Linked DNA regions of Phytohabitans rumicis. The main gene of each other region encodes a partner of the protein of the gene in region 2 in a complex. Links are inferred from orthologs where the notes say so. Each region holds a gene or a part of one and is shown on either strand. Other genes may lie near its edges.

Region 1 (6,062 bases), 1.5 Mb from region 2 along the record:
CGTGTTGACCGTGTTGACGACATCATCGCGGGGGAATACTCCCCTCCTACGGCCTCCATCATCCACCATCGCCACGCTTTTTGGCACGGCACGCCGGTGTGTAATGCGCCTCCCCACGCCTAGAGCATCCTAGGAGGCTAGGCCCGGTAGTCTGCCCGCATGGTGCTTGAGGTGGCTTTGATCGACATCGTGGCAGGCCAGGAGGACGACTTCGCGGCGGCGTACGCGAAGGGCCACCCCGTGCTGGCCAGCACCCCCGGCTGCCGGTCGGTGCGGATGACACGCGGCATCGAGTCACCGACGCGGTTCGTCCTGCTCGTCGAGTGGGACACGGTCGAGGCCCACATCGAGAACTTCCGCGACACCGAGCGCTTCACGACCTGGCGGTCGCTCATCGGCCCCTACTTCGCCGCGCCGCCGGTGGTCGAGCACTTCACGGACGTTCCTGCCTAGCTGGTACGCCCGGCGGCCGCCTTCGCCAGCCCGTCCGCGCAGCCCTTGATGAACCTGCCGAGGAACCACCGGTAGAACCCGCCCATCCACGGCCGGCGCGCGGTGAACGTGGAGTGCCAGCGGATCAGCGTGCCGTCCTCGACCGGGGTGAGGTCGACGTCGGCGCGGTAGCCGTCCAGCGCCATGCCGGACAGCAGCACGTAGCTCAGCCGGCGCCCCGGCACCGCCTCGACGATCTCCTCCCGGGTGGTGAACGGCCACGTCCGGAACACCCGGATCGCGCCGACCCCCTCCCCGCCCGTGGCGTCGGGGCGTTCCAGCGCGAACGATCCCAGCCCCGACCACGTCGGCCAGGTCGCGCCGGACTTCAGTAGGTCGTACACGGTCTCCGCGTCGGCGCCCGAGCGAGCCGTCACATCGATGTCACGCATGTACCATATGGTACATGCCCGATCCCCGGCAGCGCCTGCTCGACGCCGCCATCGACCACCTCGCCGCGCACGGCCTGAGCGACCTCAGCCTCCGGCAGCTCGCCGCCGCGCTCGGCACCAGCCACCGCATGCTGATCTACCATTTCGGCTCCAAGGAGGGCCTGCTCGTCGAGGCGATCCGGGCGGTGGAGCGGCGGCAGCGGGACGCCTTCGCCGAGGTGAGCGTCGAGAACGCGGCCAGCCCCGGCGACGTGCTCCGGCGAATGTGGCAGCGGTTCGCCGACCCCGCCCTCGCCCCCCACGAACGGCTGTTCTTCGAGGTGTACGGCCAGGCGCTGCAAGGCCGGCCGCACGCCGTACCGCTGCTGGACGGGATCGTGGAGTCCTGGCTGGAGCCGGCCGTCGAGTACGCGCGGCGGCATGGCGTACCCGAAGACGTCGCGCGGGCCGACGCGCGGCTCGGCGTGGCCGTCATGCGCGGCCTGTTGCTGGATCTGCTCGCCACCGGCGACCGGGAGGGCGTCGACGCGGCGCTGGAACGATTCGTCGAAGCCTACGAGACGGTGCGCTGAAACCTCGCGCGCCGGCCGAGCAGGGTAAAGCCCAGCCGGGTGTAGAGCTGGCCCGCCGGGTTGTTGACGTTCACGTCGAGCAGGGCGTCGGCGGCGCCGGTGGCCCGCATCCGCCGCAGCGCCTCGGCCACCAGAGCCGCGCCCAGTCCCCGCCCGCGCCAGGCCGGCACCACGCCCACCTGGACGATCCACCCCTGCGCGCACGTGATGAACCCGGCGTCGTCCCCGTCCACCCCCGTCGCCAGCAATGACCACTGTGGACGGAACTCGTCGTCGCCCGCGGTCCACGCCACCCACCGCTCCGCCGGCCAGCCCGGAAAGCCCGGCCGGTCCCGGAACGACGCGTCATAGACGGCGAAGAACCGGCCCGCGATGTCGGACCCCCACTCCCCCAGCCGTACGCCCGGCGGCAGCGCCACGTCCGGCGGCTCGGCGCCGGCCAGGTCGAAGCGCATCACGTCCTCGGCGAAAACCTGGCGCAGCCCGCGGCTGGCGAACAGGCGCTCCGTCGCCGCGGTGAGCGCCTCGGTCTCCACCGTCACGCCGTCCGCGATCGTGGCCGCCGCCGACAGCCCCAGTCGAGCAGCCGGCCGCCCACGCCCCGCCCGCGGTGCGCCGGGTCCACCAGCCCGATGACCGCCACGCCCGGCTGGAGCCGCCGGACGGCCGCCGCCGCGACCAGCTCCCCGCCGGCGGTGCGCCCGCTCGTCGTGATGACGCCGTCGGCCGCGTACCGGCTGAGGGTGACCTCGGTCATCCCGCCGTCCGCCGCATGGCACCGCCCCGCCAGCCCGGCCAGATCCCCCGCGTCCGCGGCCCCGTCCAGCGGCCCCCAGGTCAGCTCCCCGCTATGCACGCCGCTGAGCCTACGGCCCCCACCCCACTGTCCGCGCCCCCGTTTCCCGGCCCCCTACGGGCGGTACGTGCCGAAGGACCAGACGTTGCCCTCCAGGTCGCGGGCGCCGTACTCCCGCGACCCGTACGGCTGGTCGGTCAGCGGCATGACGACCTCCGCCCCCGCCGCCGTGGCCCGGGCGTGGTGCGCGTCCACGTCGTCCACGGCGACGTAGACGCGCCATTCGTCGGCGGCCGGCAGCCCGCCCGCCGGCTTGCCCTGGCCCACCATGATCATGCCGGTGCCGTACGTCAGCTCGGCGTGCGTCACCGAGCCGTCGGGGCCGTCGGTCACCGACCCCACCTCGAAGCCGAACGCCGTGACCAGCCAGTCGATGGCGGCGCGCGCGTCGGCGTACCTGAAGACCGGGTAGATGGTTCGCATGCCGCCTAGTCTGCGACGCCGGGCGCCCCCGCGATTGGACGAAAGTGACCCGGCGGCGCGCCGGCGAACTCCTTGAAGTCGCGGATCAGGTGCGCCTGGTCGTAGTACCCGCACGAGACCGCGATGTCGGCCCAGCTATCGGCGGAGCCCAGCGCCGCGTACGCCCGCTCGAAGCGCAGCACCCGCGCCGCCATCTTGGGCGTCAGGCCGATCTCCCGCCGGAACGTCGACGCGAGGTGCCGGCCGCTCCAGCCCAGCTCGGCCGCCAGCCCGGCCACGCTCACCCCACCGTGTGCGCGCCGCAGCCGCGCCTAGGCCCACTCGACGCGCGGATCCGGGGCGGTGGAGGCGTCCAGCCGGGCGCCGATCGCCTGGTCCAGTACGGCGAAGCGGCTGCGCCAGTCGGGCGCCTCGGCCAGCCGCTCGCGCAGCCCTCGCATCCAGCCGCCGGGCAGGTCGTCGAGCGCGACCGCCCGGTTGGTCAGCTCGCCCGCCGGCACGCCCAGGATCCGGCCCGCGACGGGCGGCTCCAGCATGAGCTGCACGCCCCGGCCGACCCCGGCCGTGCTGGTGACCACGTACGAGTCGTACAGCCCGGCGGTGAACGAGGTGACCCCGTACGCCCCGGTCCCCCGCGGGTCGACCACGTCGAGCGGGTCGCCCCAGCCGACGACCAGCACCACGTGGGCGCCCGGCATCTCCCGCCGCCGCAGCAGCGACCCGGCGTCCTCCTCGTACCCGACGTAGCGCTCGACGTACGGGCGCAGCCGCGGATGCGGGGCCCCGGACGCGAGCGCCAGGCCCATGGCTACTTCACGCCCGCCACGTCCATGCCGCGCAGTTCCTTCTTCAGCTCGTGAACCTCGTCGCGGATCCGGGCCGCCAGCTCGAACTGCAGCTCCCGGGCCGCGGCCAGCATCTGGTCGTTGAGGTCCTGGATGAGCTGGGCCAGGTCGGCACGGGCCATGCCGGCCCGGGACGGGGTGGCCGCCTTGCCGCGCGACCGGGTCTCCGGCACCGGCGCCTTGCCGCGCGACATCTGCCGCCCGGAGCCGCCGATGACGTGCCCGCCGGGACCGTGGCCGGCCAGCGCGCCCTCGGTGTCGTCGGCCTCCCGGTAGATGTCGTCCAGGATGTCGTGGATCTTCTTGCGCAGCGGCTCGGGCTTGATGCCGTTCGCCTCGTTGTACGCGACCTGCTTGGCCCGCCGCCGGTTGGTCTCGTCGATCGCGTTGGCCATCGACGGGGTGATCTTGTCCGCGTACATGTGGACCTGGCCGGACACGTTACGGGCGGCGCGGCCGATCGTCTGGATCAGCGACGTGCCGCTGCGCAGGAAGCCTTCCTTGTCGGCGTCGAGGATCGCCACCAGCGACACCTCGGGCAGGTCGAGGCCCTCCCGCAGCAGGTTGATGCCGACCAGGACGTCGAAGTCGCCCTTGCGCAGCTCACGCAGCAACTCGACCCGGCGCAGCGTGTCGACCTCGGAGTGCAGGTAGCGCACCCGGATGCCGTGCTCCAGCAGGTAGTCGGTGAGGTCTTCGGCCATCTTCTTGGTCAGCGTGGTGACCAGCACCCGCTCGTCGCGCTCGGTACGCAGCTGGATCTCGTGCATGAGGTCGTCGATCTGGCCCTTGGTCGGCTTGATCAGCACCTCGGGGTCGATCAGGCCGGTCGGGCGGATCACCTGCTCGACGAACTCCCCACCGGAGTGCTGCAGCTCCCACGGGCCGGGGGTGGCGGACAGGAACACCATCTGGCCCACCCGCTCCAGGAACTCGTCGAAGCGCAGCGGCCGGTTGTCGGCCGCGCTCGGCAGCCGGAACCCGTGCTCGATCAGCAGCCGCTTGCGCGAGGCGTCGCCCTCGTACATGGCGCCGATCTGCGGGATGGTCTGGTGCGACTCGTCGATGACGGTCAGGAAGTCGTCGGGGAAGTAGTCGAGCAGGCAGTGCGGTGGGCTGCCCGGCTCGCGGCCGTCGATGTGCATCGAGTAGTTCTCGATGCCCGAGCAGAACCCGACCTGGCGCATCATCTCCACGTCGTACGACGTGCGCATCCGCAGCCGCTGGGCCTCCAGCAGCTTGCCCTGCTGCTCCAGGTCGGCGAGCCGCTCGGTCAGCTCGGCCTCGATGCCGCGCAGCGCCCGCTCCATCCGCTCCGGCCCGGCCGTGTAGTGGGTGGCCGGGAAGATGAGCAGCTGGTCGACCTCCTTGACCACGTCGCCGGTGAGCGGGTGCAGGTAGTACAGCTTTTCCACCTCGTCGCCGAAGAGCTCGATCCGGACCGCCAGCTCCTCGTACGCCGGGATGATCTCCAGCGTGTCGCCCCGGACCCGGAACGTGCCCCGGCTGAACGACATGTCGTTGCGGGTGTACTGGATGTCGACCAGCCGGCGCAGCAGCTTGTCGCGGTCGATCTCCTGACCGGCCCGCAACTTGACCGAGCGGTCGAGGTATTCCGACGGGGTGCCCAGGCCGTAGATCGCGGACACGGTGGCCACCACGATCACGTCGCGGCGGGTCAGCAGCGACATCGTCGCCGAGTGGCGCAGGCGCTCGACCTCCTCGTTGACCGAGGAGTCCTTCTCGATGTACGTGTCCGTCTGCGGGATGTACGCCTCGGGCTGGTAGTAGTCGTAGTAGGAGACGAAGTACTCGACCGCGTTGTTGGGCATCAGCTCGCGAAACTCCTTGGCGAGCTGGGCGCAGAGCGTCTTGTTGTGTGCCATCACCAGTGTGGGCCGCTGCAGCCGCTCGACCAGCCACGCCGTGGTCGCGCTCTTGCCCGTGCCGGTGGCGCCGAGCAGCACCGTGTGCCGGTCGCCCCGGCGCACCCGACGCTCAAGGTCATCGATGGCTGTCGGCTGGTCGCCGGACGGCTTGTAGTCGCTGATTACCTCGAAACGGCCGTCGAGTCGCGGGATGTCGAGCGCCATGCAGCCCACCGTACGCCGACCGTATGACAACCTCGGAGCGCGTACGATCAACTTCGATTTGTCATTGTGTGCACAAGATCACCGCGCTACCGTCTTAGAGGTAGGCCGCTCGCGGCGGCCGACCGGGTTCACGATCGGGCCTCCACACCGGCCGATCACACCCGGCGCAGGGTTGCAGCCCCGGCAGCTCGTCGGTGAGCGCACCCGACGCGGTCGCGCAGGACGCGCTGACCGGCCGCCGCGAGCGCCCCATTGTGTTCCGACACGTCACCTCAACCGCGCCCAGCCGTTCAACCTCAGGTGAAGGCAAGCCTCGACCGGCGGCGCGTGGTCGCGCTCGTCGCTCTCGTCTGCATCGCCGTCGGCTCGGCCGCGGGACTGACCACCGG
Region 2 (6,142 bases):
GTCGTGCAAGGAAGGGCCCCCTGCAATCACTTTTTGCATAGCAGGGGGCCCTTCCTAACCGCTCAGGCGAGCTTGGCGATGCGGTTTTGCGGTCCGGGGGCGACCGGGGCGCCGGCGCCCAGGTACGCCACCAGGGCGTCCACGTCGAACCCGGGCGCGGTGGCCCGGTCGGTGCCGGCGGTGAGCCGGGTGAACCCGTCGCCGCCGTTGGCCAGGAAGTCGTTCGTGGTCACCCGGTACGTCGCCGCCGGGTCGATCGGCACGCCGTTCAGGGCCAGGTTGCTGACCTTCGAGCCGGGCGCCTGCGTCGAGTCCCAGGAGTACGTGAAGCCGGCCGAGACCTGCAGGATGCGCTGGACCGTCTGCCCGCCGAAGCCCACGAACTGCTGCTCCAGCACCTCCTTGAGCAGTGCGCCGGTGAGGGTCTGGGTCGCCACCAGGTTGTTGAACGGCTGCACCGTGAAGCACTCGCCGTACGTGACGTCGCCGGGAGCCTCGCCGCCGGGCGAGTTGGCGAACGTCAACGGCGCCCGGATGCCACCCGGGTTCATCAGGGCGATCTGCGCACCCGCCGCCGACGTCGTGTACGCCAGCTGCGCGTCCGCGATCACGTCGCCGAGTGCGCTCTCACCGGCGGCCGTGGTGGCCGTGGTGATGTCGGCGGTGATCTTGCCGACCACCCGGTTGGCGATCGGTGCGACCGCGGTCCGGTACTTGTCGGCGATCACCTTCGCGCTCGCGTCCACCAGGTCGGGGTTGCGCACGGGCACGCCGCCCGGGCCGATCTGCCAGGTGCCGTCGGGGTTGCGTACGCCGTTCTCCACGATGACGTTGCGCGCGGCGACCTCGGCGAACTTGCCGCTGCGCTTGTCCAGCGTGAAGTCGATGTCGGTCACCAGGACGCCGTTGCTGCCGGCGCTGGTGACGACCGTCGGGGCGCCCGCGGAGTTGGGCAGCTGGCACGAGTAGAACCGGTGCGTGTGGCCGGAGACCACGATGCCGAACTCGGGCCGCAGGCCGGCCACGATGTTGGTGATCGGGCCGGCGAAGTTCGCGCACCCGTCGACCGGCTGCGGCGTGGGTGGCGGCGACTGGGCCCCACCCTCGTGGATCAGCAGGACCATCGACTTGACGCCGGCGAGGCGCAGCAGCGCGGCCCACTTGTTGGCGGTCTCGATCTCGTCGCGGAACTCGACCGTGCTGATGCCGGCCGGGTTGACGATCGAGGGGGTGCCCTTCAGCGTCATGCCGACGAAGCCGACCGGTACGCCGCCCACCTGCTTGATGTCCACGGGCAGCAGGATCGGCAGCCCGGTGCTTTTCTTGACCACGTTGGCGGCCAGGTACTTGAACTTCGCACCCTTGAAGCCGTCGCCGTCCTGGCAACCGTCGACCGGGTGGCAGCCGCCCCGCTGCAGGCGCGCCAGTTCCGTCGTACCCTCGTCGAACTCGTGGTTTCCGACGGAGCTGACCTGCAGGCCCGCGTTGTTGAGCAGCTCGATGGACGGCTCGTCGTGGAAGGCCGCGCTGACCAGCGGCGTGGCGCCGACCAGGTCGCCGGCCCCGACGGTGATCGACTGGCGCCCTTCGGCGCCGGCCTCCGCGCGGAGCCTCTTGAGCCAGGTGGTCAGGTATTCGACGCCGCCGGCCGGGTTGCCGTTGACCAGCCCGCCGCTGCCGGTGGGCGGGTCGATCGCGCCGTGGAAGTCGTTGAAACCGAGCAGGTTGCCCTTGGCGGTCCCGCCGTGCTGGCCACCCCCGTAGGTGACGGAGACGGGCGACATCGGCGTCCAGGCCGCGGCCTGCGCGGTCTTCGAGGAGTCGTCGGAACTGAACGGCACCGTGGCGACTACTGCCAGCGCGAGGGCGGGTACGGCGAGGTGACGCAGTACCGCCCGGCCGCGCGAGCGCGGTGGGGTCATCGTGTCTCTCCCTAATTCGCATATGCGCAGGACAACATGCGTCATCGTGCTCGTTTAGGGGATGATCGCACCAGATCCGCCGGGTGACGATTTAGTAGCCGTCCGGCGCGCGGAGAAGTTGTGTCGGTCCCTCGGCATAGACTCGCCCCTGCGATGCATGCTCTCTTCGAACCCCCCACCGATGCGCCGGAAAAGCCGCGGCGCCACCGGCCCGACCCGGAAAAGCTGCTCGCCGGCCTCAACGGCCCGCAGCGCGACGCGGTCGTCCACGCCGGCTCACCCCTGCTCATCGTCGCCGGTGCCGGCTCCGGCAAGACCCGCGTGCTCACCAACCGGATCGCGTACCTGCTGGCCGCCCGGGACGTCCATCCCGGCCAGATCATCGCGATCACGTTTACCAACAAGGCCGCCGGCGAGATGAAGGAGCGGGTGGCCGCGCTGGTGGGCGGGCGCGCCCGGCTCATGTGGGTGTCCACGTTCCACTCCGCGTGCGTGCGCATCCTGCGGGCCGAGCACGAGCACGCCGGGCTGAAGTCGACGTTCTCCATCTACGACGCGGACGACTCGCGCCGGCTGATGCAGATGGTCGCTCGCGAGCTCGACCTCGACCCCAAGCGCTACCCCGCCCGCGGGCTGGCCGCCCAGGTGTCCAACCTCAAAAACGAGCTGGTCGACCCCGAGTCGTTCGCCGACCGGGCCAAGGGGCCCAACGAGCGCGCGCTCGCCGAGGCGTACACGCTGTATCAGCGCCGTCTCAAGGAGGCGCACGCGCTCGACTTCGACGACCTCATCATGACGACCGTCCACTTGCTCCAGTCGCATCCGCACGTGGCCGAGGCGTACCGGCGCCGGTTCCGGCACGTGCTCGTCGACGAGTACCAGGACACCAACCACGCCCAGTACGTACTGATCAAGGAGCTGGTGTCCGGCACGCCGGGCCTGGAGCCGGCGGAGCTGTGCGTGGTCGGCGACGCCGACCAGTCGATCTACGCGTTCCGCGGCGCCACGATCCGCAACATCCTGGAGTTCGAGCGCGACTATCCCGACGCGCGCACGATCCTCCTGGAGCAGAACTACCGCTCCACCCAGACGATCCTCAACGCGGCCAACGCGGTCATCGACCGCAACACGTCCCGCAAGCCCAAACGGCTCTGGAGCGAGGAGGGCGCGGGCGAGCAGATCGTCGGGTACGTCGCGGACACCGAGCACGCCGAGGCCGACTGGGTGGCCCGCGAGATCGACCGGCTCTGCGACGCCGACCAGGCCCGCCCCGGCGACGTCGCCGTCTTCTACCGCACCAACGCCCAGTCCCGCGTCTTCGAAGAGGTGTTCATCCGGGTCGGCCTGCCGTACAAGGTGGTCGGTGGGGTGCGTTTCTACGAGCGCAAGGAGGTCCGCGACGCGCTGGCGTACCTGCGTTCCGTGGTCAACGACGACGACACGGTGAGCATCCGCCGCATCCTCAACACCCCGCGACGCGGCATCGGCGACCGGGCCGAGGCGTGCGTCGAGGCGCTGTCCAGCCGCGAGCGCATCTCGTTCGGCGCCGCGCTGCGACGCGCCGCCGAGGCCCCCGGCATCTCCACCCGCGCGGTCAACGGCATCACCGACTTCGTCACCCTCCTCGACGAGGTACGCGAGCAGGCCGCGACCGCCCCGCCCGAGGAGATCCTGGAGGCGTTGCTGCAGCGCTCGGGCTACCTGGCCGAGCTGGAGGAGAGCCTTGACCCGCAGGACGCCGGCCGGGTGGAAAACCTCCAGGAGCTGGTGAGCGTGGCCCGCGAGTACACCGAGCGGGTGGAAGGGCAGGACGAGACTGCCACGCTGGCCGGCTTCCTGGAGCAGGTCGCGCTCGTCGCCGACGCCGACCAGATCCCCAGCGACGACCCCGAGCACCAAGGCGTGGTCACGCTCATGACGCTGCACACCGCCAAGGGCCTGGAGTTCCCGGTGGTGTTCCTGTCCGGCCTCGAAGACGGCGTCTTCCCCCACCTGCGCTCGCTGGGCGACAACCGCGAGCTGGAGGAGGAGCGCCGGCTGGCGTACGTGGGCATCACCCGGGCCAGGCGCCGGCTCTACATCTCCCGGGCGGTCACCCGAGGCGCCTGGGGTCAGCCGCAGTACAACCCGGCGTCGCGGTTCCTCGCCGAGCTGCCGACCGAGCTGGTCCACTGGGAGCGCACCGAGTCGGCGTACACGTCCTGGTCCGGCACGGGCGGGGGTATCGGCGGCGGTCGCGGGGAGCGCAGCAGCTTCGCCGGGGGTACGGCAAAGGCCGCCCGCCTGGCCGAGCGGCTCGGCGTGGACGGGGCGAAGCTGGCCACGGCGAGCGACCTGCCGCAGGTGCCCAGCGTCTCGGCCGGCGACCGCATCAACCACCAGCGCTACGGCTTGGGCCGAGTCGTCGAGGTCGAGGGCTACGGCGCGCGCACCCAGGCAAAGGTCGACTTCGGCGACCAGGTCATGTGGATCGTCCTCCGCCACGCCCCCATAGAAAAGCTCTAACCCCCGCCCCGCGCCCTTTGGCGTCGATCAAGGGCAAACGGTCGTGCTTTGATCTCCAATCCACGACCGTTCGCCCTTGATCGACGCGAAAATCCTTGATCGGCGCACCGCCTGAGGCCGCCCGAGGCGAGGCCGGCGGGGTCGCGTGCGCGCCTGCGTCAGTAGGGCGCCCCCACTGGGGCATCTGGCGTGAGCGGGGTCCCCAAGGCTGGGTAGGTAGGGGAACCCGGTACAGCGCAAGATGCGTCGCCGATGGTGGCGCCGTTCCCTGACCACTCGGACGGTAGCCCGATTGTCGCGGTGATCATGAGGTTAGCGTCAGGGCAAGTGCTCTCACCGCAGGCTGGCGTCGATCTTCCTAGATCGATTTGGTCGCTCGACTTGGTGGGGTACGCCGGGATCTTGGGTCCGGTTATGTCGGACACGTCCGGGCGCAAGATCCCGCCCTGCCCCACCAAGTCCACTGGCCGGCAAGCGACCAACCGGCGCCGCTTGACAGCACCCAGGGACCCTTAACGCCCCCAAAACCCCCACCCTCAGCACCCGAGATTCACGCCCCGGGCGCGCATCCAAGGAGCAGGGTCGATCTGGTTCCAGAGCCCTTGGTGCACCTCGAAGTGCAGATGAGGCCCGGTCGAGTCGCCGGTGGAGCCCTCGTACCCGATGAGCTGGCCGGCTACGACCTTCTGGCCGGCCTGGACGGCCACCTTCGACTGGTGGGCGTAGTGCGTCAGGTAGCCGTTGCCGTGGTCGATGACCACCGAGATGCCGTACCCGGTGTAGAGCCAGCCGGCTCCGACGACGGTGCCGGCGCCGGCGGCGTGGATCGGCGTGCCCGCGTCGGCGGCCAGGTCGATGCCGGCGTGCAGGACGCCCCAGCGCATGCCGAAGCAGGAGGTGGTGCCGGCGCCGGGCATGGGGCTGACCCAGGCCGGCGCCGCCTTGGTGGTGGTCGTTGCCTTGGGGGCGGCCGCGGCGGCGGGGGCCTTGGCGGTCGAGGGGTGGTTGACGGGGTGGACGCGGACGGGCTGGGGGCGGCGCGCTGGGCCCGGTCGGCGCGCTCCGCGGCGCCGGTACGGGCGTCCTGGCCGGCGGCGACCGCGGCCAGCTCGGCCGGGGCGGCGTCGCCACCACCGCCGGTGACGGCGGCCGAGACGCCGGTCAGGGCCAGCCCGACCAGCGCGACGGCGGTCGGTACGACGATTCGGGCGCGGCCGGCGAGCCGGGCGCGGACCCGATGCCTGATCACTTCGGGGCCGCGAGGGCGACGGGGGGTATCGCTCTGGTGCACGGGGGGAACCTCCGTGGTTGCTTGCACGGACTCGAAAATGTTGGGTTGCGAGCCGTTAACCACGGATACGGGGCGTGACAGACATGGGTGCTCCCACGCCGGAGGGCGGGCTTCTTTGCCCGCATTTGCGGTCTACTAACCGGTAGCTACCGCGTGCTCAGGCGTGGCCTCGGTCACTCTTTGCTGTGTGACGCGCCGAACTTTGCCTGGTCAGAGGGGAGAAAAAACCGCCCATGCCAGGAGGCGTGGGCGGTTGATGGGACAACACGCAGGGTCAGGATGCGGCTACGTCGCCGTAAATTGCCTCGACTTGTAGCTTGATGTCCGCTCCGCGCTCACGGAACCACGGGATCGGGTCCCGGGGCTCACCGTTGACATGCACCTCAAGGTGCAGGTGGTTACCGTACGAGTGCCCGGTGTTACC

The links.
Region 1: the proteins of pcrA (region 2) and uvrB are in contact, whole or in part, in a crystal structure (PDB 7EGT), measured with the Thermus thermophilus proteins. The link is inferred for Phytohabitans rumicis from one-to-one orthologs. Residues at the interface, in WP_096412145.1 of Thermus thermophilus: His654, Arg656, Phe657, Gln666, Asp668, Glu669, Lys680, Arg681, Leu682, Ser683, Lys685, Tyr686, Ala687; in WP_096411307.1 of Thermus thermophilus: Glu23, Leu25, Arg26, Asp27, Gly28, Glu29, Arg30, Phe31, Arg55, Glu326, Asp327, Phe328, Glu379, Ser382, Gln383, His398, Gly400, Arg401.

Annotation. Positions count from the first base shown.
Region 1 is NZ_BLPG01000001.1:2,042,835-2,048,896, forward strand. Bases 3,109-6,062 are described here. They hold uvrB (excinuclease ABC subunit UvrB), read right to left. Parts: upstream 5,674-6,062; coding sequence 3,544-5,673; downstream 3,109-3,543. Other genes in these bases: Prum_RS51195 (DUF6597 domain-containing transcriptional factor), read right to left, coding at 3,109-3,541; Prum_RS08715 (hypothetical protein), read left to right, coding at 5,974-6,062. Outside these bases: Prum_RS08675 (antibiotic biosynthesis monooxygenase family protein), read left to right, coding at 160-453; Prum_RS08680 (SRPBCC family protein), read right to left, coding at 450-884; Prum_RS08685 (TetR/AcrR family transcriptional regulator), read left to right, coding at 899-1,456; Prum_RS08690 (GNAT family N-acetyltransferase), read right to left, coding at 1,438-1,998; Prum_RS08695 (GNAT family N-acetyltransferase), read right to left, coding at 1,995-2,312; Prum_RS08700 (VOC family protein), read right to left, coding at 2,367-2,735; Prum_RS51190 (helix-turn-helix domain-containing protein), read right to left, coding at 2,741-3,013; more of Prum_RS51195, read right to left, coding at 3,047-3,108. UniProt on the Escherichia coli protein: The UvrABC repair system catalyzes the recognition and processing of DNA lesions. A damage recognition complex composed of 2 UvrA and 2 UvrB subunits scans DNA for abnormalities.
Region 2 is NZ_BLPG01000001.1:3,567,097-3,573,238, reverse strand. Bases 1,718-4,751 are described here. They hold pcrA (DNA helicase PcrA), read left to right. Parts: upstream 1,718-2,075; coding sequence 2,076-4,427; downstream 4,428-4,751. Other genes in these bases: Prum_RS15635 (bifunctional metallophosphatase/5'-nucleotidase), read right to left, coding at 1,718-1,922. Also shown: more of Prum_RS15635, read right to left, coding at 63-1,717; Prum_RS51560 (M23 family metallopeptidase), read right to left, coding at 4,964-5,344; Prum_RS15620 (M23 family metallopeptidase), read right to left, coding at 5,993-6,142. UniProt on the Escherichia coli protein: A helicase with DNA-dependent ATPase activity. Unwinds DNA duplexes with 3'-5' polarity. Translocates on single-stranded DNA with 3'-5' polarity. Initiates unwinding more efficiently from a nicked substrate than double-stranded DNA.